3 regions of the Nicoliella sp. ESL1113 genome follow, and region 1 is predicted to be linked to each of the others. Evidence: riboswitches for the same ligand, from Rfam matches in the RefSeq annotation. Region 1 holds a riboswitch; each other region holds the start of a gene.

The links. Region 1 has a riboswitch for thiamine pyrophosphate ahead of thiS (sulfur carrier protein ThiS). Riboswitches for the same ligand answer to the same signal wherever they lie in the genome.
Region 2: another riboswitch for thiamine pyrophosphate. It lies ahead of ACSYTJ_RS08155 (uracil-xanthine permease family protein); the one in region 1 lies ahead of thiS (sulfur carrier protein ThiS).
Region 3: another riboswitch for thiamine pyrophosphate. It lies ahead of ACSYTJ_RS08510 (acetylornithine deacetylase); the one in region 1 lies ahead of thiS (sulfur carrier protein ThiS).

Annotation. Positions count from the first base shown of each region.
Region 1 is NZ_CP196388.1:46,869-57,036, reverse strand. It holds gene ACSYTJ_RS07130 (amino acid permease) at 1-1,090, shown strand, start outside; TPP riboswitch at 1,238-1,331, shown strand; TPP riboswitch at 1,413-1,507, shown strand; gene thiS (sulfur carrier protein ThiS) at 1,556-1,753, shown strand; gene thiF (sulfur carrier protein ThiS adenylyltransferase ThiF) at 1,756-2,418, shown strand; gene ACSYTJ_RS07115 (thiazole synthase) at 2,420-3,187, shown strand; gene ACSYTJ_RS07110 (hydantoinase/carbamoylase family amidase) at 3,196-4,392, shown strand; gene ACSYTJ_RS07105 (dicarboxylate/amino acid:cation symporter) at 4,403-5,611, shown strand; gene ACSYTJ_RS07100 (hypothetical protein) at 5,890-6,648, opposite strand; gene ACSYTJ_RS07095 (GNAT family N-acetyltransferase) at 6,876-7,310, opposite strand; gene ACSYTJ_RS07090 (VTT domain-containing protein) at 7,423-8,061, opposite strand; gene ACSYTJ_RS07085 (class I SAM-dependent DNA methyltransferase) at 8,165-8,878, opposite strand; gene ACSYTJ_RS07080 (branched-chain amino acid transporter permease) at 9,083-9,412, opposite strand; gene ACSYTJ_RS07075 (AzlC family ABC transporter permease) at 9,409-10,101, opposite strand.
Region 2 is NZ_CP196388.1:299,989-310,156, reverse strand. It holds gene ACSYTJ_RS08160 (LuxE/PaaK family acyltransferase) at 1-1,115, opposite strand, end outside; gene ACSYTJ_RS08155 (uracil-xanthine permease family protein) at 1,118-2,422, opposite strand; TPP riboswitch at 2,524-2,630, opposite strand; gene ACSYTJ_RS08150 (amino acid ABC transporter ATP-binding protein) at 2,860-3,588, opposite strand; gene ACSYTJ_RS08145 (amino acid ABC transporter substrate-binding protein/permease) at 3,585-5,024, opposite strand; gene ACSYTJ_RS08140 (aminotransferase class I/II-fold pyridoxal phosphate-dependent enzyme) at 5,283-6,455, opposite strand; gene ACSYTJ_RS08135 (TetR/AcrR family transcriptional regulator) at 6,546-7,064, opposite strand; gene ACSYTJ_RS08130 (MMPL family transporter) at 7,188-9,518, shown strand; gene ACSYTJ_RS08125 (hypothetical protein) at 9,608-9,934, opposite strand; gene ACSYTJ_RS08120 (hypothetical protein) at 9,949-10,168, opposite strand, start outside.
Region 3 is NZ_CP196388.1:376,900-387,067, reverse strand. It holds gene ACSYTJ_RS08580 (glutamate--cysteine ligase) at 1-800, shown strand, start outside; gene ACSYTJ_RS08575 (hypothetical protein) at 898-1,467, shown strand; gene ACSYTJ_RS08570 (hypothetical protein) at 1,509-1,658, opposite strand; gene ACSYTJ_RS08565 (hypothetical protein) at 1,764-2,504, opposite strand; tRNA gene ACSYTJ_RS08560 (tRNA-Gln) at 2,573-2,644, opposite strand; tRNA gene ACSYTJ_RS08555 (tRNA-Lys) at 2,651-2,722, opposite strand; tRNA gene ACSYTJ_RS08550 (tRNA-His) at 2,726-2,798, opposite strand; tRNA gene ACSYTJ_RS08545 (tRNA-Trp) at 2,815-2,885, opposite strand; tRNA gene ACSYTJ_RS08540 (tRNA-Tyr) at 2,893-2,975, opposite strand; gene ACSYTJ_RS08535 (hypothetical protein) at 3,134-4,678, opposite strand; gene ACSYTJ_RS08530 (hypothetical protein) at 4,852-5,364, shown strand; gene ACSYTJ_RS08525 (DUF6198 family protein) at 5,392-6,063, opposite strand; gene ACSYTJ_RS08520 (hypothetical protein) at 6,232-6,795, shown strand; gene tenA (thiaminase II) at 6,836-7,504, opposite strand; gene ACSYTJ_RS08510 (acetylornithine deacetylase) at 7,504-8,781, opposite strand; TPP riboswitch at 8,866-8,961, opposite strand; gene ACSYTJ_RS08505 (lysylphosphatidylglycerol synthase domain-containing protein) at 9,040-9,945, opposite strand; gene ACSYTJ_RS08500 (acyl-CoA thioesterase) at 9,979-10,168, opposite strand, start outside.

The DNA.
Region 1 (10,168 bases):
GATCGGGTTGGTGTTTGTCTGTATGGCTGAAGTAACTGCGGTGGCCACTTATGTACAATTCTGGTTTCCTAATCTGCCAGCATGGTTGATTGAAGTCGTCTTTTTGGCTGTTCTTTGTGGCTTAAACCTAGTGGCTGCGCGTCTGTTTGGTGAAACCGAATTCTGGTTCGCAATGATCAAAATTATCGCAATCGTTGCTTTGATCGTTACCGGGATTTTTATGATCTTTAGGCACAGCGCAACGCCACTTGGTCATGCATCACTCGCTAACATTACTAATAATTTGACATTATTCCCCCACGGTTCATTTAACTTTATTTCTGCGTTTCCAATGGTATTCTTCGCCTTTCAAGGAATTGAATTCGTAAGTATCACGATTGGTGAAGCAAAGAATCCACGGCACGTGATCAAGAAGGCAGTTAATGAAACCTTACTTCGCATCTTACTATTCTACATTGGTGCATTGGTGGTAATTATGGGAATTATTCCATGGACTTCACTTTCACCAGATAAAAGTCCATTCGTTCAAGTTTTCCAATTGGTTGGAATTCCAGCTGCTGCAGCTGTGATCAACTTTGTGGTTCTAACTTCTGCTGCTTCGGCATTAAATAGCTGTATCTTCTCAGCTGGTCGTCACTTTTACCAACTAGCGACTGAAGCAAAGGAAGGCAGCTTCATGAAGGAAAAGTTTGGTAAAATCTCTAATTCTGGGGTTCCGGCAGCTGCCATTTTACTATCAGCTAGTTTGGCATTGATCACTCCAATTATGAGCCTTAGTGCAGCGACTGGAGCAGTCTTTACAATCGTAACTGGTGCATCTAGTGATATGTATATCTTGGTATACGCATTAACAATGCTTGCACATCGGAAATATCGTCAATCAAGTGATTATATTGAAAATGGGTTTAAAATGCCTTGGTACAATGTTACCAGTCCGCTCACCATCGCTTTCTTTTTGGTAATCTTCGCTAGTTTATTCTTCATTCCCGATGATGTTGTAGGTGCCATTGCTGCAATTGTATGGGCAGTTGGATTTGGTGGATATGTATTGATTAGCCAAAGAAAATCAGAAGCAAGTATAAATGGATAATATTAAAAAATATCTTATTATCGATCGATAATAAGATATTTTTTTGTTGCTAGCTTTTTATCAAATTGTCCTTGGCTTAAAATTTTATTATTGACAAATTTTTCACCTTAATGTTAATATAAGATTGTTCAAAATTAAATATTTATCACATTGTATCTGGGGTGCCAAGCAATTGGCTGAGATTATACCCATTGAACCTGATTTGGTTAATACCAGCGAAGGGAGATGCAGTTCTTTTATCGCTGATTAATTATCGAATAATTAGGACGGTTCTCCTGGGTTTTACTAGGGGAACCGTTTTTTATTTACAATTGTGATGATAATTTAAACACTGGGGTGCCAAGTAATTGGCTGAGATTATACTCATTGAACCTGATGTAGTTGATACTACCGAAGGAAGGGGTTTAATCTTAACTAGTGCGTTAAAAAACCTCCTTTCTTGGGTCTAGAAAGGAGGTTTTTACTTTGGTAACCATTAATGGAAAGCCAGTGGAAGCATTGGCGGGAAAACCGCTATCATTCTTATTGGCTCAATATGCTCAGCATCAAGATAACGTTGTTGTCGAATTAAACGGATCAATCGTCCATCGCAATGAAATCGATGGAATTACTTTAAATCCAAATGATCACGTTGAATTAATTTCTTTCGTAGGAGGTGGTTAGCAATGACGGTTCAAATTGATGGAATCAGTGTTGAAGATTTTTTTATGCAGATGAAGGATCGTAATGTTGATAACTCGTATCAGGCCCTAAAGAATGCACACGTTACGATTGCAGGTTCAGGCGGGTTAGGATCTAACATTGCAATTGCATTGGTGCGTTCTGGTGTAGGCCATTTGACCCTAATCGATTTTGACGATGTGGAATTAAGCAACTTGAACCGCCAACAGTTCAAGTTCAGTCAAATTGGGATGCCAAAGGTCACTGCATTAAAGCAAAATTTATTAGAATTTAATCCCTTTATTAAAGTGGATGCGATTAAAACAAAGGTCAGTGCTGAAAATATTGAGCAACTCTTTGCTGACTGTGACATTATTTGTGAAGCTTTTGATAACCCTGCTGCCAAGGCGATTCTACTCGATGGGGCGACCAGTGCTTTTCCAGATAAACCATTAGTAATGGGCAACGGATTAGCGGGGGTCCATGGTGCAAATCAAATTCAAACCAAACAACAATCCCCAAACGTCTACATTAGTGGTGATGGTCAGACGAGTGGATCAGAGGGATTGATGGCACCACGGGTAATTATTTGTGCCGGTCATCAAGCAAACGCAATTTTAAGATTACTCATGCAACTACCAGTGGTTGAAAATAAGGAGGAAATTTAACATGGCAATTAAAGACGATTTAGTAATTAACGGACACCATTTTACATCACGGTTTATCTTAGGTTCAGGTAAATATTCATACGACCTAATTGATGCTGCAGTTCATAATGCCAAGGCTGAAATTATCACAATGGCATTGCGGAGAACCGAAGCAGCAGCCGAAAATATCTTAAACTTTATTCCAGAAAATGTCACTATCTTACCGAATACATCTGGTTGTAAAAATGCTGAAGAAGCAATTCGGATGGCTCGAATCGCGCGCGAATTAAGCGGCAGTGATTTCATTAAGCTAGAAGTGATTCCAGACAAAAAATACTTAATGCCCGATAATGCAGAGACGATCAAGGCGACTTCCATTTTAGCTGATGAAGGTTTTACCGTAATGCCATACTTCTTACCAGATTTAATCACTGCAAAGCGGTTAGTTGAAGCTGGAGCATCAGCGGTGATGCCATTAGGCGCACCGATTGGGACTAACCGCGGCTTAGCCACTAAGGACCTAATTCAAATTTTGGTCAACGAAATCGAAGTACCAGTGATTGTTGATGCCGGAATTGGACGGCCTAGTCAAGCTGCTGAAGCCATGGAAATGGGAATTGATGCCGTAATGGCGAATACTTCAATGGCAACTGCTGGCGACATCCCATTAATGTCAGAAGCATTTAAGCTAGCGGTTGAAGCTGGGCGCAAAGCATACCTTGCTAAGCCAGGACGGGTAGTTAATAGTGGTGCGGTTGCTTCTTCACCACTTCTTGGGGTTAGTAAGTAGGCACTGTCATGGTGATGAAAGGAACGCTTAATTTAAACGATTGGTTAGACCAATTTACTGTTGATTCCGATGAAGGACAACACCGATTGGTTTATGATGAATACTGGATTGAAAATCAAATTCGGTTGATTCACTTAGGACAGCGACTGGGTTTTAAGGCGACCGTTGACATGGTTGGAAACGTCTTTTTAGACTTCATCGGGCAAACGGATTCGGTGATTGCGGTTGGTTCCCATATGGATACGGTCGATCATGGTGGTAAGTATGATGGACTATATGGCGTTTTGGGTGGATTAAAGGCGATTGTTGATACAGTATCCAAAAATGGCAAGCCGAATAAAACGCTGCGCTTGATCTCATTTAGTGAGGAAGAGGGGAGTCGTTTTCCCGCTACTTTTACGGGTTCGAAATACTATGTCAATAAAACGCTTCCGCCAAAATTAGTCGATGCAAATGGGACTAGCTTTGAAGCTGCTAGAAAAAAGGCCGTTGAGCAATTGACTAGTCAACCACAAGTTACTTTGCGTAATTGTGAGTTACCTGATGCTTTTACGGAATTGCACATTGAACAGGGTCCCCAATTAGAAAGAACGAACGCATCGATTGGGTTAGTAAATTCGATCGTTGGGCAACGGCGCTATACTGTGGATATTAATGGACATGCTAACCATGCTGGAACGACACCGATGCAGGGGCGCTGTGATGCGCTAAGAAAAGGGTGTCATCTAATTGATTCGATTTATCAATTGGGTAATCGTTTTAAACAACCGTTCGTTTTGACGATTGGTAAAGTCATGAACCACCCCAACGTTAGCAACGTTATCAGTGGACAGTTTAGCTTTACGATTGATTGCAGGTCTGATTCTGAGGATCAACTGGATGATTTTGAATCCCGCTTAAATGAATTAGTTAAAAGGCAGCGTGAAATCATCGATCGTTATTTACAGGTTCCTGTTACCCAGTTAAACCGTCAGCTTCTAAATGTTAACCAAGATTTAGCGCGTCAATCTGAAATCACATTTTTAGAAATGGCATCTGGAGCAGGACATGATAGTCAGATAATGAGCAAGGCCGTTGCGACTGCAATGGTATTTGTTCCCAGCAGTAATGGAATTAGCCATCGTCCCGATGAGTTTACAGTCGCTGCTGATCTAAATGCGGGGGTACATTTCTTATCGATGATCTTACAAAAACAAGCCTATTAGGAGACTGAAAATGAAGTTGAAACAGAACTTAACCCTGAAAATTCTTCTGGGAATGTTGATTGGAATCTTAATTGGTGGAATTGGTGGTTCCAAGGTGGCGTGGTTACAAATATTTGGTGAAATTTTTTTACGCCTTCTTCAAATGATAGTAATCCCACTGGTAACTTGTTCGGTAATTTCAGCTGTGGGCCACTTTTCCGTCGGTCAGTTTCGTAAGATTGGAATGCAAATGGTGATGATTTTTCTAGCCACCACGATTGCTGCAGCTGTGGTTGGTTTATTAGTCGGGTTACCAATTAGGTTGAACTTGAACCTAGCAAGTCACGCCAGCGGGTTGGTTCATAAACAGTCGCCTTCGATTTCCGATACGATTCTATCATTTTTTCCGCAGAATATTTTTGAAGCTTTAAGTGCCGGTCAGGTCATTCAAATCACGATTTTTGCAATTATTTGTGGATTTACAATTATGCGAATCAATCGTCGGGGGCAATTCGATTTAGTCTTGGGTGCGATTGATAAGTGTAATCATATTTTGATCGAAATGATGAATACAATCCTAATTGGTGCGCCGCTGGGGATTTGCTCTTTACTAATCGGTAGTATTGCAACCAACGGGATAAAAATTTTATTCCCGCTATTGATGTTTATTATCATCTATGCGGTTGCTGTGATTTTATTTCTGATTGGTTTGATCTGTATTTGTAGTTTTAAAACACAGGTTTCGCCATTGAAAATTCTTTTGAAGTGTTCACGAATCATTCTAATTGCTGCGACTACGGCATCATCAGCCGCAGCATTACCAATGGAAATGCTTGATGCCAATAAACGTCTCGGCATCGGGGAATCCGTTCGCGAATTGGTCCTACCATTAGGAATGACCTTGAATAGTAATGGCTTATCCATGTATCTAGGGTTAGCAAGTGTTACGATGTTGCAATTATTCGGAGTCCCGTTGACGGTGGGCATCGGATTGAAGATTATCATGGTATCGACGCTGGCCTGTCTTGGGACGGTCGTTATCCCAGGTGGTGGATTGGTATCCCTGGCAATCGTTTTACCAACCCTTGGTCTACCAATCAGTGGGGTGGGCATCATTGCTGGAGCCGATTGGTTGATCGGTATCTTCAGGACCATCTTAAATGTGATGGGTGATGTTACAACCTCAATCATGATTGCTAAGGATGATCATTCCATTGACTTAGACCGATTGAAAAATTAGTAAATGCAAATAAAAAAGCTGCGTCGTAGTTGATGTGTGCCCTAAAGTTTGTACATTAATATATTTTTTTCCTAGGCGGAAAGTTCTTGGTATTGAACCAAGGACTTTCCGCCTAGTTTTTGTAATTTAGATTCTTGATGTTAAAAGAAATAATTTCTCCAGTCACTTTCATGATCTTTTAGCACTAATGTTGGCCACACAAAAACACCCCTAAATTTTTTACAAACTTAAGGGTGTAGTGCTTAATATTTAGGATGAAATGAAAAATAAAAACATTCTTATTTTTGTAGGATCCCACAAGCTTCTTTAACAAAGTTTTCTGCTTGTGGTGAATCTGGCAATACAAAAGAAACTCTAGGATGATTCATAAAGTTGGTTAAAAGGTCAAAATGCCATTCATAGTTATCTGTGCTATTTATTTCACTATTAGTATATGCTGTTCCAACAGCATTACCAGTATTTCCATTAGCGTAAGCAACACCAAATGAATTGGATGAACCAGTAGAATGGGAACCGGTATGTACTCTTTCCCGACTTACTTCTTTTATGCAGTCTCTATTATAGACAACTAGTAGTGAATTATCAGCATCGAAATATATAACTATATCTTGATTATAGATAATACATTCTCTTTTAACTCTGAAACTTCTCCATGGTCCTAAGTTAAAATAATTAACTAATGGTTGAATAAAAGTATCTGTGTGCTGGTAACTAACGTTTGTAAAATGATTTTGAGCACGACTGTTCTTATCAAGCGCTGCATTAAAAAATGGTCCACGTCTACTTAAAAGAAAGGAAGCTATAAATAACAGTATTCCCGCAAAAGCAGTAAGTAAACTAGATGAAGCTACTAAAAAAATACCAATGATTGAAAACGCTACAGAAGTCGCATGATAAGAACTGCTTTTACGTTTATATTCCTTATATGCGATCGACCATCTATTGTTAGCCTCTATCCCTGGTTTCCAATGATATATATCTGGTAAACCAGTAAATGAGTACAAGTCCCATTGACCTGGAATATTAACTGATGACATAAGAATACTATCCTTTCCAATATAAACATTTGATATATTATAGTATATCATAATTATATTAAGGAATTAAATTAAAAAAGATTTTGCTACCCCCAACCGTATGTAAACGCTTCATTAAAACAATAAATCTTTAAAGTGATTTTTAAAAACATAATTGAAGTGGTTAATCATGAATTATGGAAAATTATTATCATTAGTCTCAGTAAGTCTTTTATGGCGTAGCGCTTTTAGTCTTTATGCCATTTCATTTGATACCTTACTTCGTTGGTGGCTTCTTCAATGAACTGCCCCTTGATCACGAAATCGTTTTGTTCATAGAACATAATGGCAGTGGGGTTCTTTAGGTACACTGAGGTACTAATCTGGGCAACTTCAGCTTTACATTGATTTAGTAACTGGGTAGCAATGTCTTGTTGGCGAAAATTTTGATCAACGAATGGACCGATCAGCTGGTCATCTAAAATTGCTGCGCCTCCAATGATCTGCTCATCCTTAATAGCAACGTAAACGGTGGCTGCCAAAAGTTGTTTTCTAATCGGACTGTAACGATTCATCCAGTAATCACTGCCGGCAAAGGCGTTTGCTGCCAAGTTACTGGTAAGCCAAATTGACATGATGCGCTTTAGTTGCGCCTTAGTAGTTTGGTTGATTTTAGTGATCATTTTTTAAAGCCCCCAGTTAATATCTTAATTATCATTATATGCTAGACAACTGTTGACTACAATTAAAAGCGGCCCCCTTACTACTTGCTTAAGGGGACCGCTTTTCTGAATGTTATTTCTTTACTTTTTGGCGAATCAAGCCAATTAATGCTGGGATTAATGAAACCACGATGATCCCCAATACGACTGCTGAGAAGTGCTCTTGAATGAACGGGATGTTACCAAAGAAGTAACCAGCCCCACAACACAGCAATACCCATGCGAATCCGGAGGTAACGTTGTAAAAGATGAACTTTTTGTAATTCATCTTCCCGGTGGCCGCAATGAACGGCACCAGCGTCCGTAAGATTGGGATGAAGCGGGCTAAAAAGACCGCCGCTGCACCGTGTTGATCAAAGAATTGGCGCGTACTATCAAGGTGGCTGGGCTTGATGACTTTTTGAACCCACTTGTGGTCCAGTAATTTTAAGCCGACCTTCTCACCGACCCAGAAGTTGATCGAATCACCAACAATGGCGGCGATTAGGAAGATTGCGATAAAAATCCAGATGTTCAACGAATAACTAGCGTTAGCAGATAGCGCGGCAGCTGCGAACAGTAATGAATCCCCTGGCAAAAATGGCATAATTACCGCTCCAGTTTCCAACAGGATCACTATGAATAAAATGAGGTAAGTCCAGTTACCAAACGTGTTAACGATATTGATAATGTGTTGATCAATATTTAAAATAAAATCAATTAAAGCACCCAAATTAATACTCCTTGTATAATTAATAATTATATTCTAACAGAATGATAATCAATAAATTTAGATTGGGAGTTTAATTTATGAAAAAATCAATAAATGCCTTTGATTATTGCTTTTGACCCATGATTGCTACGTAACCGCCACTTCTAAAACCCGCAACGGGTTCTTCAACGAAATCATTAGTGTAGAGTGGATTGGCAAGGAGGGTCTGTTGGGTATTAACGTTTATTAATTGCAACTCGTTTTCAAACAGTGCCTTTTTATCCCGTGCGGTCCATGAATAAAATGAACCAGTCAGTTCAACGGGGTAGGGGTGTGCTGGTGCAATCGCACGCAGGTATTTTGAATCGTAGCTGCCTTCGCTTGACGCGATGTGATAAAGCATTCCGTATGCACTTTCTAACGGGATGTCAAGTGAAATAAAGCGTCCGCCTGGTTTTAAAGCTTTAAGGCAGTGTTGATATGCGAATTTGAGGTCCTTAATATAGCTCGAACTGCCGTTGAAATAGATCACATCATAAGTATCCGCTGGTAGCTCGACGGCTTCGGCAGTACTGATCGTAACGTTTAGTCCCCGTTTTTTTGCGATTGCTGCCATGTCTGTGGATGGTTCAATCCCATCAAAGAGTGGCAACGAGTAGTGGCGATGGAGGGCGTCTTCAAACAACCCGCTCCCACAGCCGATCGAAAGGACGCGTTCGGTGGCCGCCCCTGTTAAGGTAGCCTTCAATAACTTTAATTCACTTAAAAAGACCTGTTGATTGGCCATGAACCATTGATCGTATTCAGTTGCATAGCCGTCAAAAATTGCTTTATGCATTTCATAAAACCTCCAAGAAATTAATACTTGGTGAGTTCAATCGACACTTTGGTTTTCGCTTCCCTACGCGAGCATTGTCTCACAGGTTCGAAGGGTTCCAAAAAAGGTCTCAGTCAAAAAACTCCCCTAGCAACTTTAATTATAGGGGAGTTTTGGCAAAATTGCATATTAAATTGAATTGACGGGGCGATTAATCTGATGATTTTAAAAATGCACAAAGTTGACCAATACAATATAGGTTGCCGTTCCCGCTAAGATTGAAATCATCATGTTCTTCTTCCAAAAGTGCAGCCCCAGCGTGACCGCCCCAGCAATGATGCCAAAGAGCGTTTCTTGGTTAACATTTATAATTTGATCCTTATAACAATAAATCACTAAGATGCCCAAAATGGCTGGAGGCAAATAATCACCCAGGTACTTGACGAACTTAGGGGTCGGTTTATTTTCGGGAAAGACGAAGAACGGCACGAACCGCGTCGCCATTGTGGTGATTGAGGCAATCGCGATTGTTAAAATTTGTTCAGTTAAGCTCATTTTGCCACCTCCCGTTTGTACTTCACCTGTAAGATAGCCACCATTACAATTAAGCTAACCAATAAGAACCATTGGGATCCGAAGATAAATAGTGCCAAAAAGGTGACGACTAGTCCAGTAATGGTACTAAAATGACTCTTTTCGTTCATGAATTGATTAGCAAATAGGACCAAGAATAATGCAGTCATCACAAAGTCTAATCCGGGCAGCTTAATGGTGATCAAGCCACCTAAGACGCCCCCTAAAAAGGCACCAAAGACCCAGTACGCATAGTCTAGGAGGGTGACGTAGAACATAAATTCCTTATGGTCAATATTTTCTGGGACCTTAGTCGCATAGTTGATGGCGAAGGTCTCATCACACATCCCAAAGACCATGAAAATCTGTTTACGACCGGTCCTGCGGTACTTTTGTAACATTGAGATCGCATAGAACAGGTGGCGCGAATTGATGATGAACGTTAAAAAGAACACTAACCAGGGGTTGAATTTGCCCAATAGTAGGTTGGCAATCACAAATTCAACTGAGCCACCGAAAATAGTGGCAGCCATTAACGTTGGGTATAGAAAATTGAAACCGCTTTGGTGCATGTAAATTCCGTATGTAGCACCCAAAAAGATAAATCCCGCCATGATCGGGATCGTTTTTTGAAACGCAAATTGAAATGATTGATTTTTCAAGCTAATCACGTCCTTAATTATGTTTATATCCGATTATAAGAACATAAGTGAGTACAATCAATGCTATAATTGTACT
Region 2 (10,168 bases), 250 kb from region 1:
GCTTGATTAGAAGCCAGTAGTTGGTCGACCGCGATCGAACACCCCTTAGCTTCAGCGCCCTTGACCCGGCCTAACAATTTAAAGCCTGCTTCATCTTGCACACCCATATCTTCGGTTAAGATTCCCACACAGGAATTCCAATTCGAAAGATCGTAATATGCAATTAGCCCGACCTGACCATTTTTAACCGGCGTTAATTGATCTGGATCTAAAATTTGGATCCGCACCCATGCTGGCGCAGCCTTATCGTAGTTAATTGATTGATCATGATATAAATCATAAATGTTTTGGTCATAGCATTGTGAACAAACTTCAGTCATCCCATACATGTTAATATAGTGATCACGATCGATGCCAAACGTATCTTCGATTTCTTGCATCAACGTTTGAAATTCGACACTTCTGGACTGTCCCTTGAAACCACCAGTATCAAACAGCCGACTATCGGTTGGTAACTGGAAATGTAAATCGTTTTGCTTCAGGTAGTCTAATAAGTGAACATATGAAAAACTGGCCCCCAGTAACATTACTGGTTGATTGGCCTTAATTGATGCTTGCAAGGCCGCAATAATGCCAGCAAAATCCATTTGTGATTCATCCACATAGATTTTACTTTGCTCATCACCAAAAAATTCGACTGCCTTACTAACGTATCTGGACAGTGAAGAATTAGGGTTGATATCTTCACCTGGAAATAGACCAATGATCCGCATTTTATCATGATCAGGCATTACAAATTTCTTGAACGGAAAGCGCATCGAAGCATCCCAAGTTTTAAAAGTGGGGTGATAATTACGACTCCGATGGGTTGGATCGGTCGTTCCACTCGACATAAACACGGGTTCATCATCCGTAATCGGGGTGGCAGATAAGGTCAATCGTTTATAACCCTGAATTGGCATCAATGGAATTTCAGTCCAATCCCGCACTAACAACGGGGTCTTTCTTTGACTCTTGGCATATTTTTTAAACGGTAAGTTATTTTCAAATTGATAGTTAAATATTTTAAGCGCTAATTCGTTAAACGCACCTGCGCTTTCGTTCGCATCAGCAACTGCATATTGATCAATAAACGCTAAAACTTCTCTTTGAATTTCAACTGTTGATAGCACCATTGCTATTCCGCCTCCTGCTTTTTAAATGCTTTAGGAATTGCCACTAGGATAATGTGAAGAACAACTGAAGAAATTGCTCCTAATAAAATGTTATTAGTTAATAATGGCTTTAATGCTCCCGTATAGCCAGAAGCATAAGCTGGAATCCCGATTGCAAGCATAATCGATAAACCAATAATTAAGTTATTCGTATCATTATTTTCAGCACGTTTTAAAATATTAAAACCAGTTGTAATTAACGTGGCCGCTGCTGGTAGGAACATCCCACCAATTACTGGAGCGGGAGTCAAAGATAAAAAGGCCCCTAGCTTTGGAATAAAGCCTAATACCACTAACAAACTACCAGCTAGTAGGATTGGTTTTCTAGAATGAATGCCAGTCAGCTTCATTACTCCTAAGTTTTGAGCAAATGCTGTGGTTGGGAACCCACCAATTAGTGATGACAAGATTGATCCCGCTGCTTCACCAGCAATTCCCTTTTCCATTCTCTTTTGGTCCACCTTAGTATTAGTTACATCAGCCGATGCTTCATATACTCCCAATGCCTCAATAATCGCCACACAGTAGGCAATGAAGAACGTTAAGAAGATGGTCCAATTAAACTTCAACATCCCATAAGGAAGGATGTGTGGTAAACCGAACAGTGGCTTAGAACCAACCGCTGATAGATTGATCATGCCAGTCAATCCTGCAATCAGATCACCAGCTACCAATGCAATTAAAAATGAATAGCGATGCCAAGCACCCTTTCCAAAAATCGATAAAAAGACTACGATTCCTGCGGTTACAATTGCTACGAATAAGGTCTTGGGTGATGCAAATGATGCTGCAGTCGGGTCCCCACCTAAAAATTCCGCTAGTGTAAAACTAGCTAATGAGACCCCCACTAAAAAGATAATCGTTCCAGTGATTGCTGGTCGAAGCCATTTAGTTAACTTGGACAATAAACCAGTAACCGCTAAAAAGAAGGCTAAGATCGCACTTAGTAAAATCGATCCGCCAGCTGCGGGTAACGTCCCCGTTTTTCCAGCATTGATCATCAACGCATCAAAAGCTGCGGATGGTCCCTGCACAATTGGAAGGCGAACTAACTTAGTGGCTTGAATAATCGTTACTAACCCAGATGCAATAAAAATTGCATTAACTAAATTAGTCGATAAGCTCAGTGATAACCCAGCTGTTGAAGCCACAAAAATTGGATCTAACCATACATTTGAAACAAAAATATGTTGAATACTTGCAAGAAACGTTTGCCCCCATTTTAAGTTTGCGGGATCCAAACTTTGCTTTTCCTGTTCATTATTCATGAAAACATCTCTCCTTAAGCATTTTGGCTTAATTAAACTGAGAACCCAATTCACAACAAAAAATTGGATAGTTTGCACCACAAAAAGAATTGGATAGTTTTCATAAATATCCGCTGCATTCCTACGCTGGTACTAACCAGATCAGGTTCATTAGGGTCAAGGTCATGATTAACCTAGTCTCAGCCGAACGGCTCCCCTTGCAGTTAATTAAGTAATTTGAGTATAGCATAATCAAACAACAAGCAAAAGTGACATTTTTAGATAAATGTTTCAAAAAATAGTGGATATTATAGTAACAAAAAAGTTATTTTATTTTTAGTGAGCTAAACAATCCGCCCCATAAAGCGTTGGTTCAGCCATCATCTAAATTGTTATCAAAGCATAAAAAAATAACCATCCCTCGCAATCCGAAAGATGGTTATTTCATTATTTATTTTTTATAGCACTTTTTCCAAGAATGATTGTAATCTGGCATTTTTAGGATGATCAAAGATTTCTTCAGGCGTTCCTGATTCCAAAATCTTACCGTCATCAACAAAGACCACGCGGTCCGCAACTTCACGGGCAAAGCCCATTTCATGGGTTACGACCACCATTGTCATTCCATCCTTAGCCAAACGCTTCATTACTTGCAAAACATCACCAACCATTTCTGGATCAAGGGCACTGGTGGGTTCGTCAAATAACATGATGTCTGGCTTCATGGCTAAAGCACGGGCAATGGCGATCCGTTGTTTTTGACCACCAGAAAGTGATTGCACCTTTGCATCAAATTTTTGGGAAAGGTTAACAACTTCCAAGAGTTTCTTGGCTTGTTCAGCAGCTTCTTCCTTAGTTTCCTTCTTTAACTCAACTGGTGCTAACATGATGTTGTCACCAACTGAAAGATTGTTAAAGAGGTTGAAATGTTGGAACACCATCCCGATGTTTTCACGAACCTTATTCATATCGGTCTTTGGGTCTGCGATGTCCTTCCCATCAATGATTACGGAACCAGAGGTTGGTTCTTCCAACTTATTCAAGGTTCTTAATAACGTACTTTTCCCAGATCCGGATGGTCCGATAATTACGACCACTTCGTTTTTTTGAACTTGAAAGTCAACGTTCTTTAAAACGTGGTTGCTCCCGTAGTTCTTGACTAGGTTTTTAACGTCTACTTTAATCATAATCTAGTTCTCCTTTCACCCCATTTAGATAACCAGGTCAACAGCGTGATCACGATTAAGTAAATCAAAGCAACAATTGTCCAGACCTTAAATCCTTCAAGGTTTCTTGCGATAATAATTTTACCAGTTTGGGTTAATTCTAGAATTCCAATAATTGATAGGATTGAAGTATCCTTCAAAGTGATAATAAATTGGTTAATGAATGATGGAATGATTAACTTAATTCCCTGTGGAAGAATAACCTTAAACATCGACTTGGAGAATGGCAGTCCTAAACTCCGAGCTGCTTCCATTTGACCACTGTCAACGGAATTAATCCCCCCACGAACGAAGGCCGCAATATAGGCTCCTTCATTGAACATTAAGGTGACGACCCCGGCAATGAACGCTGGAATCTTAGTTCCAGTTAAAGTTGGAATCCCGGTGTAAATGAATAGTGCCAACACTAGTAATGGTAACCCACGGAAAATATAGATAATGGTACTAGATAGGTCTTGGAAGAACTTGTAAGGCAATACACCCAATAGTCCCACGATTACTCCAAATAATGTTGCAAAGAAGATCGAAACGATACTTAACCAAAGTGTTTGTAAGAACCCGTTCCAAAGGAAGCCCTTGTTTTGCTTAAGGATTCCCAAGAAGGTATGGTCACTAGAACCAGCATTGGTTCCCTTGCTTTCTAGGTAGTGATCAACAATCTTTTTATATTCACCGTTCTTTTGGAGGTTAGCAAGTCCCTTGTTGAACTTAGCAAGCAATACCTTGTTCTTACCCTTATCAACGGCAAAACCATATGAACCACTATCAGCAGGCTTAGTAACGATTGAAAGTTTCGTGCCTTGCTTGATACTGTACTTCATAACTGGTTCATCTTCAAAACAGGCAGCCGAATTTCCAGTTAACACATCTTGGTACATGTTACTAGAATCATCAAAGGTAACCACCTTAAAGCCATATTTATTCTTGATGCTGTTAGCATACGCAGCTCCGGAAGTCCCCGTCTTAACGGCAACTCTTTTACCACGGAGTTGATTAAGGTCTTTAACGCTCCCCCCCTGCTTAACAGCCATTACAACACCAGACTTGTAGTAAGGATTGGAAAAATCAAAGGTCTGTGCACGTTCTGGAGTAATATTCATCCCAGCGATCACACCATCAATTTGTCCTGACTGGGTTGCTTGAACCGCAGCATTAAAACCAATTGGTTTAATATTTACCTTAAAGCCCTGATCCTTAGCAATTGCCTTCATCAAATCAATGTCGATTCCGACATACTTGTTTTGATCATTAGCAAATTCAAACGGAGGAAATGTAACATCCGTCCCAATTTGATAGGTCTTTTCTGCATGGGCAGTCTGACTTGAAAAGCCAGTACCAATCAATAACGCAAACAGCGCTATTACCATTGCACCGAAGAACCCCTTTAATTTTTTCATGACAATATCCCCTTCGTGTACCCATCAATAGGTTACACATTTTTAATTTTCATTAATTATATTTTAGCAGTTTTTTTAAGATTTGTATATATTTCGTGTTACATCATCTCACATAAAAATAGCGGTTTTGCATAAATAAATCGCTTCCAACATTGATTTAGCGCGGTTTTTAAATTTTACTATTTTTTTGTAAATATTATAAAAAAGTAACCATTTAGTCAAAATATCCCAAATGGTTACTTATCTATTTATTGATGTTTATTCATGATTTTTCACAAAATTCTGAATCCGTTTTACAGCTTCCTCTAGCTCTTCCGTACTAGCAGCATAGCTTAATCTAAAGCTATTTTCACCACCAGGTCCAAAGCCAACTCCAGGAACGACCCCTACGTGCGCTTCATTCGCTAAGTCAAGACAGAATTGCATACTATCAGTCTTGTATGAATCAGGAATTGAAGCGAAGATATAAAAGGCCCCCTCTGGGGTGGGACTATTGATCCCAACTTCTTTAAGACCGTTGACAACTAGATCACGTCTTTGTTCATAAACCTTTTTCATTGGTTCAGCATCGTCGCGTCCATTATTAAATGCCTCGATGGCTGCATATTGAGCATTAGCAGTAAGACAGAAACTAGCGAACATGTGCATCTTCAATATTTCTGATAAAATTGCGGGCTTTGCAAACACTACCCCAACTCGCCAACCTGTCATCGCATGGGACTTAGACAAGCCATTGTAAGTAATCGTTTGCTCAGGAAGGAGTTTAGCGAATGAAAAATGAGCGTGGTCGTAAGTTAACTCACTATAAATTTCATCACTGATCACTAAAATATCATACTTTTTAATTACTTCAGCTAAAGCGCTAAGTTCATCTTCACTGTAAGTAACTCCCGTTGGGTTACTTGGATAATTCAATAACAGGGCTTTGACCTTGTCACCGTGTTCCTTTAAGGTCTTTTCCAACTTAGCAGGCGTTAGTTTAAAGCCGTCATTAGAGGTATCAACATAGACTGGCTTTCCACCTGGTAGCTTGATAACAGATTCATAAACTGGAAATGCTGGCGTTGGTAAGATTACCTCATCGCCAGCGTTAATAATTGCTAAAAAGGTACACAGCAACGCTTCACTCACCCCAGACGTAGCTAGTACCTCAGTCTCTGGATCGTAATTCAAACCATATTTATCATGAACATAATTGGCTGCCGCTTCTCTAAGTGCAAAAATCCCCTGCGGATTAGAGTAGTGACTTTCATTTTGTTCAATCGCTTGAATCGCAGCTTCTTTAACATGTTCTGGAGTATTAAAATCTGGTTCACCTAATGTAAGTGGGATCAAACCCTTGATTCCAGCAACTTGGCTATTAAAGCTAGAAATTAAATCTGGCTGAATTCCGTTCGCACTTTTACTAATAAATTGTTTTAAATCCATCATTATTTTCCCCTCGTTTTAGAGTAATACTAATAATCTTTCTAATTATTTTAACATCGTATTTTAATAATTTCAAATGATTAGTATAAATATTTAATTACTAATTTTTGGAAATTGGTGGGTCGTAAAAATTTGATCTAATAAAATATAATCAGCAAACATGTTGTAACGGTTTCCATTCAAGCGATTCCAAGTCATAATCGCCGAAATTTTACCCATCGTCCAAATATTATCAACGTCGTTACGCCCTTGCACAAAAATTTCAACGAACGTTGATGAAAAGATCTGCATAAATTCTTCATCGCGACTTTGTAAGTTGAACAATCGCTGGTAAGAATCATTGTAAATGTATAGTTCATGAATCACATGAAACGGTTGGCTACTAAATCCAGATTGATCAATTCCAGAACTAGCATTATCTATTGCAAATAAAATAAATTGATGCAATAAATCGTATTTATCTTCAAAATGATGATAAAAAGTATTGCGATGAATTAATGAATTTTTAGCAATCTGATTAACCGTAATATTAGTAAATGATTCGTTTTCAAGCATGTTATTCAACGCTTGAAAGATAATTAAATTGGTTCGTTGTTTTCTAAAGTCCGCCATGTTTTGTACATTTTTACTCCTGTGTTTATTTTTTGTGCACTATCACTATATTGTCCATTTTACATGACTTTTGTCTATCTTATAATTATTTTATCAATTAAATCTGAGAAAGAGGTAGGTAAAATGAATCAAAAGCTTAACAAATTGGGCCAATGGTCATTCCATAATAAATTCAAGTCACTATTAGTATGGTTATTCGTGCTAGTGATATTTATCACTGGAGTCAGCAAACTAGGTGCTAATTATAATCAAAACTTTACGATCAAGGGATTACCATCCACCAATGTGCAATCCACATTGAAACACGAGTTCAACCAAGATGTGAACGCCGGTACTATGAAGGTCGTAATTAAAAACGACCAAAAACACGGCGTAAATCAAAAGGCCCTCAAACGTCAAATTGAAGCTGCAATGAAGAATATAAAAGCTGAAAAGGGCATCAAGAGTGTCGAAAATCCATACTCTAACAAATTGGTCAGCAAGGACCAATCCACTACTTATGTAACGGTAACGTTTGATAAAGATGCCAAATTGGTTAGCCAAGCTCAGATCAAAGCCGTCGAAAAGCAGTTCAAAGCCGTAAGCAACCACGCCCAGACCAAGATCGCATACGATGGGACTGTGCAGATCACACCATTTGAAATTGGTGGTTCATCAGAAATCATTGGAATTATAATTGCGTTTATCCTTTTATTGATCCTCTTTCGCTCCTTTATTACGGCTGGGTTTCCAATTATCAGTGCCATTGTTGGCTTGCTCTCTGGCGTGTTGCTTGTTACGATTGGGACATCGTTTTTTACCATCGTCAACGTTGCCCAAACCCTTGCAACAATGCTTAGTCTAGCAGTAGGAATTGATTACGCCCTCTTTATTGTCCACCGTTATCGTGATGAACTAAAGGAGCATGCCCCAGATCAAGCATTGGGGATTGCCATTGCCACTGCCGGTGGCTCCGTTATCTTTGCCGGGGTGACCGTTATCATTGCCGTGGCCGGGCTTAGCATCATTGGAATGGACTTTTTGACCCAGATGGGATTGGCCTCAGCAATTGCCGTGGCGTTCGCTATTTTATCAGCAATTACGTTCTTGCCAGCCTTGATCTCGTTGCTCAGCAAGTTCATTAAACCAGCACCAGCGCAGCGTCAACAACCATCCGAGCAGCCTGGGATATTTGTAAAAATGATTACTAAATTCCCGCTTGTTACGGCATTGGTCAGCATTGTCATCTTGGTAGCAATGGCCCTTCCCGCTCGCAACATGCGACTGGGGATGCCTTATAACGGTTCACTACCTAAGCAAAATACGCAAAGACAAGCATATGACATTATCTCAGATCAATTTGGCGAAGGAATCAACGCCCCATTAATTGGGGTGGTCGAATTGAACCAGGACCAATCTAAGGCCGAACAGGAAAAAACGCTTCAGCAAATTACTAATAAGGTCAAAGCAATGGACGGTGCTAAAATGATCGTCCCAGTTGTTAATCAAAAGGCCGTCCGCGAGATGAAACAGCCCGCTTATCAAGCTAAGGTCAAACAACAAATTACAGCGGCGGTCCAAGCAAAGGTGCAAGCTGCCGTTCAAAGCGACCCCACGCTTGCAACTGATCAAACAAAGCAACAACAATTAGCTCAACAATATGCTGCCGAATACCAAAAACAGGCTCAAGCTGAGGCTAAAAAGAAGGCAATCGCACGCATCCCCGCCCAAATTAGCAAGAACCATAAATACGCAATGTTCATCCTAATTCCAAAGCATGGGGCCGAAGCTGTGCAAACGCAAGCACTGACCAATCGGGTCAAAGCATATTCAAAGACCGTCCAAAAAGAGGCTGGCACTAAGATCATCTTAACCGGGACGAACGCTGTTAACATTGATACCACTGATAAATTAAACGCTGCGACCCCGCTTTTTGCAGGAATCGTCATCGTCTTGGCCTTCATCTTACTAATGTTAATGTTCAAATCATTCTTAATTCCGTTAGTAGCAATGCTTGGTTTCGGCCTTTCGTTATTAGCTTCGTTCGGGTTGACGACGCTTACTATTCAAGAAGGGATGTTCAAATCGATTCTAGGCATTAGTAAGGGGGCGCCGATCCTATCTTTCCTCCCTGTCATTTTCATTGGGATCTTATTTGGACTCGCAATGGATTACGAGGTGTTCATGGTCTCTAGAACCCGTGAAGAATATCTAAAAACTGGGGACAATGCCCATTCAGTTATGGTCGGCTTAAAGAGCAGTGGTCCCGTAATTATCACCGCTGCTTTGATCATGATCGCCGTCTTTGGTAGTTTTGCACTCTCAAGCAATACCACGATCAAGTCGCTTGGCTTATCTTTGGCGTTCGGGATCTTCTTCGATGCCTTCCTGGTTAGATTAATCATCGTGCCATCCATGATTAAATTATTTGGTAAGGCTAACTGGGTCTTTCCCGGTCAAAATAAACAATCGTAGTTCAAACATTAAATCAATCTAAAAAATCATCCCCAGCGTAAATCCGCTCGGGATGATTTTTAATTTGCTATTTAATTAGTCCTAATCGATCAATGGCCCTGCTTTGCCAAATAGGTGACCAGGGCACCCCCAGCATAACCATTAAAGTTTTTCCCCTTGATGTTTAACAGTTCTGACTCATGATCGGCCAAGGCATCGATATCATTATCATCAATTGCATCATTTTTTAAAATTACTAGCGCACGTCTAACCTCACCATTGCAACGGGCCTTAATTTGTTTAATCCGCAAAACATCCTTAGCGATCGACATCATTGATTGGTTCAATAACTTTTCTTGTTCCATTAACTTTTTATTTTGTTCAACTAGGTATGCATTCTCTAACTTTAACCGTTTAAAATCCTGTTTTTCTGTCATTTATTGTCCTCCATCTATGAAAATAAATCAGTAATATCACCGTTTAAGCAATCATCCTTGGGCATGTTGTCCTTATCAAAAAAAGGGGCCTTTTGATACCTTTGCAATAATACAACATCAGAAATTTCAAATCCCTGGGCAGAGGCCTTTGCATTTAAATCGTTGAACGCAAATTCACAAACCCCATCCCGTAAAGCTAGCTCTTTTAGCTGCCTATAACTAAATTGACCATAG
Region 3 (10,168 bases), 330 kb from region 1:
GGCTACTGACCTATTTGTTTGGTGCCAGCCCTGTTGCTCAAGCGAACTACTTTGATCAAAATAGTGGTCCAAGTCATCCGATTCGGAGCATTCGACAGAGTCACTTTGGATTTATTGATTCATTCGATGTTGACTATTCAAGTGTTGATAACTACGTCGATCGCATTATGGAAGCATTTCGGTCCGGAAAAATTGCTGGGGTATCCGAATTTCACGGTTCCGTGCGTTTTCGTGGTGGCAAGCAGCTTCCCGATTTAAAAACAAACGGTGTGAAGTACTTAGAGTTAAGAATGTTCGATCTTGACCCCACCGTGGATGTTGCAATCAAAGATACCACGTTGCGGTTTATTCGACTTCTGGTTGCCTACTTCTTGATGACCGATGGTGAAACGTTGAATGGTGATATTATCAAGCAACTTGACCATGCTGACCAGATGAATGAACGAGTGTCAATGGAAAAGCCAGATCAAGTTTGTGAATATGTTGATGATGCGCGTCAACTGATTAGTCGTTTGCGTAAGTTTACTAACCAGCTAGTCCTTGGTCCTGAATACTTAGAGGTCCTCGATGCTGTAACTGCAAAAATCGAAGATCCAACCTTGACGCTCAGTGGCCGATTAATGAATGAAGTTAAGGATAATTCACTCCTCGAATACGGATTAAAGCAGGCCCAGCGTTTCCAAAAAGATGCGCTAGCTGGGCATTTTAGTTATGATGGGTTTAAGCAAAACGATGGCAACATTTCAGCAGCTGAATTAAGACAAGGTTTATTCAATGGTTCTTGGTTACCACAGAAATAGATTCTAAAATATCATTTAAAATTTCTTAATTTTGCGACAAACCATTCATTTATCGTGATATTATAGTAAGCAAATTTTATCAATGGGAGTATCTACTATGAATCAAAATCATGAACCAGAAATCCGTGAACAATTGCACCGAAATTATCGGCGTTCGATTTCAGCCGACAATTCAGATGGTAATGATGAAGTCCATACCCGTCAACGTAATCCGCGAAATGCTAAGAAACGAAAACATCACTATGGAAGATGGATCACTGCAATTATTGCCGTGTTGATAGTCATTGGCATCTTTAACGTTGGCCATCAAATTAATGAACTCAGCAATACACAACGAAAGACCGATACCACATTGGATAAGGTGATCAAAAAGCAGGGAGAACAAATTGCGGAACAAAAAGTCCCAACGGAGGTCAAACCTCAGGTGATCAAGATTATTCAAACCACTCCGTTAAGCGAACTTCAAAAAGCTGCTAATGACCAAGCGTTGTTTAATCAGATTGCTACCAATAATCAAATTCCGCAACAATATATTCAAGCTGCACAATCAGAATGGTTCAATGCAAATAATCAAGAACTACGGGACAAGATTGCAAATGGGAACCTGTTGGCTGCCTATAATGATTTTAAAAATGAAGATAGTACTAGTAACGCCAGTTCTAACTAAAAAAATCCTAAACCATAATTCTATGGTTTAGGATTTTTTGATTATTTTTGATTTTTAAGATCGTTTACTTCTTGTTCTAATTTTGCCACTTTTTGCTGTAAATCGTCGTGCTTATCCCTACTGTGATGTTTATCAATGATAATTAAAGTGGCGCAAATGATTGCGACAATTGTAATTATTACTCCCCACATACTAAAGCCTCCCAATCTATTTAATAGTCTTATTTTAGTATATATTAAAATGAAAGAAAAGAAACAGGATGTTTAGGGATGCTATTAATTCCCCTGCTCCACCCATTATTTTGAAATAATCGAGTCGTGATTACTCCTTAGAATATCTTGAATCGTCTTGTCCAGTTGATTCAAGAGCTGCTTAATTTCACGGAGAGCAGTGATTTCATCGTTCAAACCACCGCTAAATTGAGCGATCAGATCATTACTCAGTTGCTGATTATCCTTCGCATCGTTGAAGAATTTACTAATTTTACGGTAGGCAACCACCAGGTCGCGGTTACTTTTGAATAACGCAGAATCAATTTTGTCCACCCTATCAATTGCTTTACTATCAATATCTAATGACATTAATCGATTCCTGGCAAAACTATAAAAACTAGTAAATTGATTAGAATCGAAGCTATCGATAAAATTCTGGGTATATTTCTCAATTTCAACTAAATTATGGTTTTGTTCAAAATAGCGGTTAATGACCTTCACCCTTCTTCCATAATCGAGTGAAACATTCTTAATGTGATAAAGGTCATTCAACAATGAATTTAACATCTGGTAATGCTCAATGAATAATGAATTATTTAGGCTATCTAGCCGTTCAGTTTTGATCTGCATCCGCGTAATGATTACCGTACCGATAACGGCAACAATCGAGCCAAGGTAACTCCCGATAAAGGTTAACCAGATATCTGGAGAGGTTTCCTTCGGGAAAATCATGTGTAAAATTAACAGTGGTCCAACAATAAAAATGCCGAAAATGAAAATATATATTAGTGTATCTAAGATGATTCTCTTTATTTTTGGGTTCATAATTTACCTCCTACTAAAATTATACAAGAAAAAAGCGACTAACGTTTACGTTAGTCGCTTTTTTAAGATTGGGCTAGCTGGGTTCGAACCAGCGCATCACGGGATCAAAACCCGTTGCCTTACCACTTGGCTATAGCCCAATAATATGAGTTGTGATGGATATGAACCACCATCTCCTGAATAAAGAGTCCAGGGCTTTACAATTAAGCTAACAACTCGAGGGCGGTATGTGGGAATCGAACCCACGCGTGTCGGATCCACAAACCGATGTGTTAACCACTTCACCAATACCGCCAAGACTTCATCATTACAGGGATAGTAGGAATTGAACCCACATCAACGGTTTTGGAGACCGGTATTCTAACTTTGAACTATATCCCTATAACTATGGAGGGGAGTGGATTCGAACCACCGAACCCGAAGGAGCGGATTTACAGTCCGCCGCGTTTAGCCAGACTTCGCTACCCCTCCGAAATCTGTTTGATATAAATATCAAAACAACAATTAATATGATACCTAATTCTCATTAATTAGTCAACCTTTTTTTGTTTTATATATTATATAGTTAAAGTAAAAACAAACAAATTACTTGTATGTATCCAGATAATCTATTTATCTGGAGTTTATCCCTATCTAGTTAGCCTTAAATTATTTGCACTAGTTACCAAATACCCTAAGGATGTTTTATAAACTACCTTTCCATTTCGATTCTTTAGTTGCTTCAAAATTTTATATTTTTTATTCGCTTTCAATTTCTTACTATTTTTTAAATTAATCGTCTTTCCACTAGCATTACTATAAAGTTTGACTGCCTTTAAGTGTTTAATTTTAAAATACTTAATGGCCTTACTTTTTTTATTTTTCTTAACATTATTAATTTCTGATTTTTTTAGATTAGTGTTTTGACTATTTATGTCTGTTTTCTTTTTTGAATCATTATCAATCGATTGTGAATTATTAATCGCATTATTAACACTTCCTAAGTTATTATCTTTTTGGAAGTGATCTTCATTGTATTTTGAAGCATTTGATTGATCATTTTTGTTTGCGGATGAATTGATTATTCCATAACTATTTTTATATCCAGTGTTACTGTCGCTTTGAATATTATTTAAAAAATAATTTGGGGTCAAAGATTTCGATGCACTACTATGTGAGCTAGTTATCAATGATGATTTTGCCGCACTACTCGATGCAATTGATTCTGCCACTGATGATTCAGCCGCACTACTCAATGCAATTGATTCTGCTACTGAGGATTCAGCTGCACTACTCGATGCAATTGGTTCTGCTACTGAGGATTCAGCTGCACTACTCGATGCAATTGGTTCTGCTACTGAGGATTCAGCTGCACTACTCGATGCAATTGGTTCTGCTACTGAGGACTCAACTGCACTACTCGATGCAATTGGTTCTGCCACTGATGATTCAGCTGCACTACTCGATGCAATTGGTTCTGCCACTGATGATTCAGCTGCACTACTCGATGCAATTGGTTCTGCCACTGATGATTCAGCTGCACTACTCGATGCAATTGGTTCTGATACTGACGATTCAGCCGCACTGCTTGATGAGCTTGGTGCAGACGCTGATGATTCAGCAACTGTTGATTCGGATGTAGCTTCATTATTTTCATTTTCAACTAACCGCGTCCCAGAAAGTTGAGTATTATTTAAATGAACTTGCAATTCATTCCCCATAATAATATCAAAGCTAAACAATCCATTTTTATTCGTTCCTAACAAATTACCATTAAAAAATGAAATATTGGTATTTTCAGATTCTAGGTTCACTCTAAATTGAAGCATCCCAAAATTGAGCTGATGCCCATTTAAATCGATTAATAATTCACGCCCTGGAATTCTAATTCGATTAGTCTTAGTAGATACATCATAGCCGTCTTTTACAAGCTGATTTAAGTTAAGTTCGCTAAGATCGATATCGTTTGACAACTTAATCTGTTTTAGAGAACCGTTGTTCATTGCATTCACAAAATCTTTAGCGTTTCCAATCGAATTATCAATTTGGGTGTTTGCAGAATCAGCATTAGCAGTTTGGTTTGAATTGATCGAATATCCACAAGTAGTTGCAAAAGCTAATGCTACAGTAAATACCACCCAGCGCTTCTTTACCTTTCGTAATTTCTTTTTTTCATTTATATTTTTATTAAACATATTGTTTAACACCTCCGTTAATATATATATTCGTAATTTACCTAATTTTATTTTTTTATTTTTGAGAATAAGGCTAAATATAGTAATCATTTTTATAAAATATGATAATATAAAAACAAGTTGAACTATGATATGTCTACATAACTTAAATACAATACGAAAGGATTTTTAATTTGAATTCAAATCAAACCGCTTTAAATAAAATTAGATCAATCAGCGAAAGTGCTCAAAAAAACAATGAAACAAAAAATTATTATTATGAGGACGTTCTGCTATACACTCATTTTCTAGAACTATGGTCAAAAGAAGATAATCGGGATGCCTTTAGTGAAGATGATCAATCAAGGATTGAAAATTATCTTAATGTTTTAAATAATAAATTTATTTCGGAATACCAAGCAGCTTTAAATAACTTTGATGATGATTTAAATTTACAAAGTGCCGATCTACTCCATCTCACTCCCAAGGATAATAAAGCGAACTTAAAAGAATATGTAACAATTCAGCAATACTTCAATAACCAACTTACTCCTAATGCAGTTATTGATGATATTAACAATATTGATGAACCGGTTAAAAAATTAATCGAGCATAAAGAACTTCCAGAATACGCAAATAAATTAAGCTGGATGGAACTGTACCTTCTCATTAATGCAATTGCTTATCAACATTGGTTCAATAAATAATAAAAGGAATGGATAAATCCATTCCTTTTATATTTGATCATTTTTACTAAAATTATGTTTTAACCTAGGTAAAATCAATTTATCAGAAAATTGAATAATCGGGCCAAGAAGAAAGAATCCAATAATTGTAATGATACCGATTGAATCAATGCTTCTTAAAATAACTGAACATATGAAAATAATAATTGCAATAAACCCCATATCTGCAAACTGAGCTTTAATTGCACTTCCGTGAAAATACTTAAATCGTAAGATATTAGTAGTATCATCATTAGGATGCATGAGAATGTTAGCACGTTGATATACAGAAATCGCTGCCCCGATTAAAATAATTCCTAGAATTGAAACTAACAGGCTTAGCCACTTATTCAAATTGGTTATTCCCATGGCAAGGTTAAATTTATTAAAAATATCAATAAAATAACTGAAAAAGGCCATGTAGATAAGGCCACTAATGATTCGCCACCAGTCAATACGCCTAACTAAAAATTGATTCAAAACAATATTAATGATTCCAAATATAAATAACGTCCATGCAACTGACAGCCCAAACAACTGATTAAAATCAACTGCTACCGCCGTCCAGATTCCATTCCCATTATTAGTCATAATCGTCAGACTATTCCCATAGGCATCAACAAAAAGTCCTAAGATCAATGCAAACATTCTTAATTTAAAAGAATTATAATTTTGATTCAATTCAATCACCCCATTTATAAGTAACAATTATACCAGAAATTAATCTTATGATTTTATAATTAGTTATTTATTAGTAATTATAAATAATAAAAATAATGGTAAGTGGACAATTTTATTATTTGTGCTATTCTTAATAAAAATGATAACATCAAAGGGGTATCTTATATTATGAAAGATAAAAAACGTTTTATTCCCAAGGGGCGCGCAGAGATAATTACTGTTGTTTGTTTACTAGTCGAGATCATGATTCTAATGCCAATGTTGATTAGTAAAATTGCAGGATTAGTTAATAGCAAGTCCGCATCACTACCTGGGTTATGGGCAGTAATTGATTTATTAGTGATCAATATCATTTGGATTTTAACTTGGTTACTTACATACCGATTTGCGCATCGTTATATTACAGTAGTTTTAAAAACACGTAACGTTAAAATGATCCTATTGGTAATTGGTACGATCTATACATTAGAAACGGTTATTAATAATAACCATGCATTGGTTGCCGTATTTTCAATCATCGCATACCTTAGCCTTTGGGCTTGGTTCGATTATGTATTTGCACATCCAGTCGAAAGTAATGAATTAATTGATAAGACCGATCATTTTATAAGGGAACACAAACATTTAAATCGAGGTGAAGTCCAAGACTTGATTCATAAAAATAACCATGAGGTCATTGACTGGTTGGAAACCCACCTAAATGATAATCAAGAGCGAAAAGATAAACACTAATAAAAAAACGACTTTGAAGTTAATCAAAGTCGTTTTTTTATTAAGCCATTGGCCAATTGCGTTGATAATAAGCCATGTCCCAAAATAAATATTCATAACGAGTCGTATTTAGAAAAATTTGGCTCAGTTCTGATAATTCAGACTCAGACTTACCAGATGCCAATTCATCTAATAAGGAAATCGTCCAATTAGTTAAGTTCGTGTACTCATCATCGCTATACATTGATACCCAATTCGAATACAGTGGATGGCTGGCTGCTGGTGTATTCAATAGCTGCTTGCCAATTAAATTATAACTCCACATACATGGTAACAATGCAACTAAGACCTTATCTAAGCCCCCACTTTGGCCAACTGATAGCATATAATTTGTATAACTTAAAGTTACAGGAGTCGGTTGAGTATTTTCTAACTCTGCTTCGCTGATGCCAAATTCACTAGCGTATTTACGATGCAAACCCATTTCGGTGTTCAAAGTAGAACTGAGCAACTCAGCAAACTTTCCCTCTACTTTTAAATCAGAAGCTTTGAGCGCTCCTAGAGCAAATAGCTTCGCATAATCAATTAAATAAATGTAATCTTGAATCATATAAAATTTAAACTTATCAACTGGTAATGTTCCATCCGCTAGTTCTTTTACGAATGGATGGTTATGATTGGCTTCCCAAACAGGTTTTAATTCTGTTACTAACCGTTCACTAAATTTCATTAATTGGACTCCTTTTTGGTATTTAACCATTCATAAATAAATTGAAGTAAGACTTTGGTATATTGAACTAAATCATCAATTTTTAGTGATTCATCTACAGAATGAGCTTCATCAATCGTGCCTGGTCCATAAATAGCAGCTGGAATATTAGCATGACCGAACCATCCCCCATCAGTAACACTTGGTGAAACATCGACTATTGGTCGTTCGTTCGTTACTTGATAGTGAGCATCTCTTAGTAATTCAACTGGTTTTGATTTCGCATCAAGATCAAGGGCTGGAAAGACTTCCCCACGCTCTTCGACCATTGACTTGCCACCCCACTTATAAATGGGCATGTGATTCTTCATCCAAAGGTCTGCCTTGGCAACTTGATCAATGTGATCTTCAACTTCTCTTATTACATCTCGATAGTCCTCATTTGGATAAAAATGAACCGTTACCCACAGTCTACATTCATCTGCAATAAAAGCGGCATTGCGACCCCCTTCAATTACAGCAGGATTAATCGTATCAGAACCAGGTTCTACTCCAGGATAACTTTTATTGACCGCCCAATCTCTTTCTAACTCGTTGAGACCAGAAATTACCTTTGCCATCTTTTCAATTGCGCTAGCAGCCCGTAGCTTTCCACCAGCATTCATCATCTGGCGTCTAGTAGCATCATGAAACGTTTGATCACTTTTGATCGTAATCCAACCAGTAATTACTCCGCCTTGGCCTTGAATATGAAAATCACTAATATCACCGACAATCGCAAAATCAGCTTTATGACCATGTTTGATTGCATCCCAAGTTCCGGCTTCACCACTTTCTTCACCAATAACTGATTCGAATTTTAATTCACCAGGTAGTTCTAGACCAGACTTATTCAACAATTGAATTGCCATTAGCATTGCAGCAAGGGCACCCTTCATATCTGCTACCCCGCGACCGATGACTATATCATCATTAATGACCATCTTGAACGGATCTGAATGCCATTTTTCATCCGATTGAATCGAGGCTACATCCATATGCCCATTTAAAATCAAACTTTGGTATTGATCAGATCCTGGTTTCGTCCCAACAACAATTGAATCATGAGGATAAAGATCCCATTGATCAACATTAAACCCATTTTGTTCAAGAAAGTCCCTAACAAATGCCTGAGCATCATCTGAGTTTCTGCCCGGTGGAGCGGGAGTGGGAAATGCCACTAGCTTACTTAATATTGCTAATAACTGATCTTTATTTTGATCAACATCGTTAATCAACGTCTTAATATCATTTACCATTAAAATAGCTCCCTATTTGTCACTATAATAAAAAGGAGATACTTCAAACAGAAGCATCCCCCCTAAATTCGCAAACCATTAGCTAATTTCAAAGGGCCACTTCCTTGCGCTGGTGCTAACCAGATTCAAGTTCAAAGGGTCAAATTAATTCTCAGCTAAATAGCTCCCCTAGTGACAGTTTATTTTTAATTTTAACGCCTTAATTATAAATTAAAGCTGCTTTTTAATCAAACTAAAATGTCCAATCAAAATGACACCCTAATTGATCAGTTTGTTGCGATTTCTACTCAAGTATTTAAATATCAACATGACCATTCCAATTAAAAACGGGATGAAGTAATAACAGATCCGATAGATCAAGGCCCAAATTACAATAATATCAGTTGAAATCCCCGCTCTTTGTAAACCAAATGTTAATGCGACTTCAAATGAACCGATTCCACCAGGAATTAATGACATCGCTCCCACAATTCCAGCAAAGACTAGCCCTAAGTAAGCTGCTCGTACATCAAAATGAATGTGCATGAAGTAACCGATACTCAAAAAGAATGCTAAACAACACACCCACTCCAAAGTTGAGCCAATCAAGAGGTGGAATAGATCGCGACGATTCAATGTATCGTTTTTGGCAATGAACGGAACTAATAAATAAAGCGGGAACAATAGGCACACTGCCTTAATCCAAAGTGGTTCCATTCCAAAGCGATCAATGTTAAGCAGTATTGCAAGAATATCATTAACGACTAAGCCCGTCATCGTGAACAAGGCGATTTGAGTAACAATCTTAGCAGTCTCTTTATTATTTTCCTGAACGCTGCCGAATAAAAAGATCCTAAGGCTCGCCCCGACCAATCCGCCAGATCCCCCGATGTTTGTGAACGTATTGATTACATAACTACTGGTGATCAACTCTGGCATTGAAATATCCATTTTGACCTTGCGAGTATAAGTAAAATCATAAATCATCATTGGGATGATCGAAAGCGCTCCTAAGATTATCAATGTAGCTAAACTGCCGATCGAAAGTAAATGACTAGCATGTACTAACTTATGCCAAGAAATTTGTTCAAAAATGGAGTGGATCGAATAAACCACGAAAACTAAAATCAATACTACATAAATCCGTTTAATAACGTTAGAGTAACTAGAAAAAGCATCTGCAATCTTATCAATAATTTTAATCTAACTCACCACTTTCTAGTTATCATTAACCAATTCTGTTAACCTAGTATAAAAGTCGGGTAATTGCTTTTGAATGTTGATAATCTTACCATTTATGTCTAAAAAGCAGTGCTCGCTACTAGCCCGACAAACTAGCTGGTCCTTGACCGTCATTAGATAACTTAATACCAACCGATGCTTACTGACCTTGGCAACACGGGTCTCA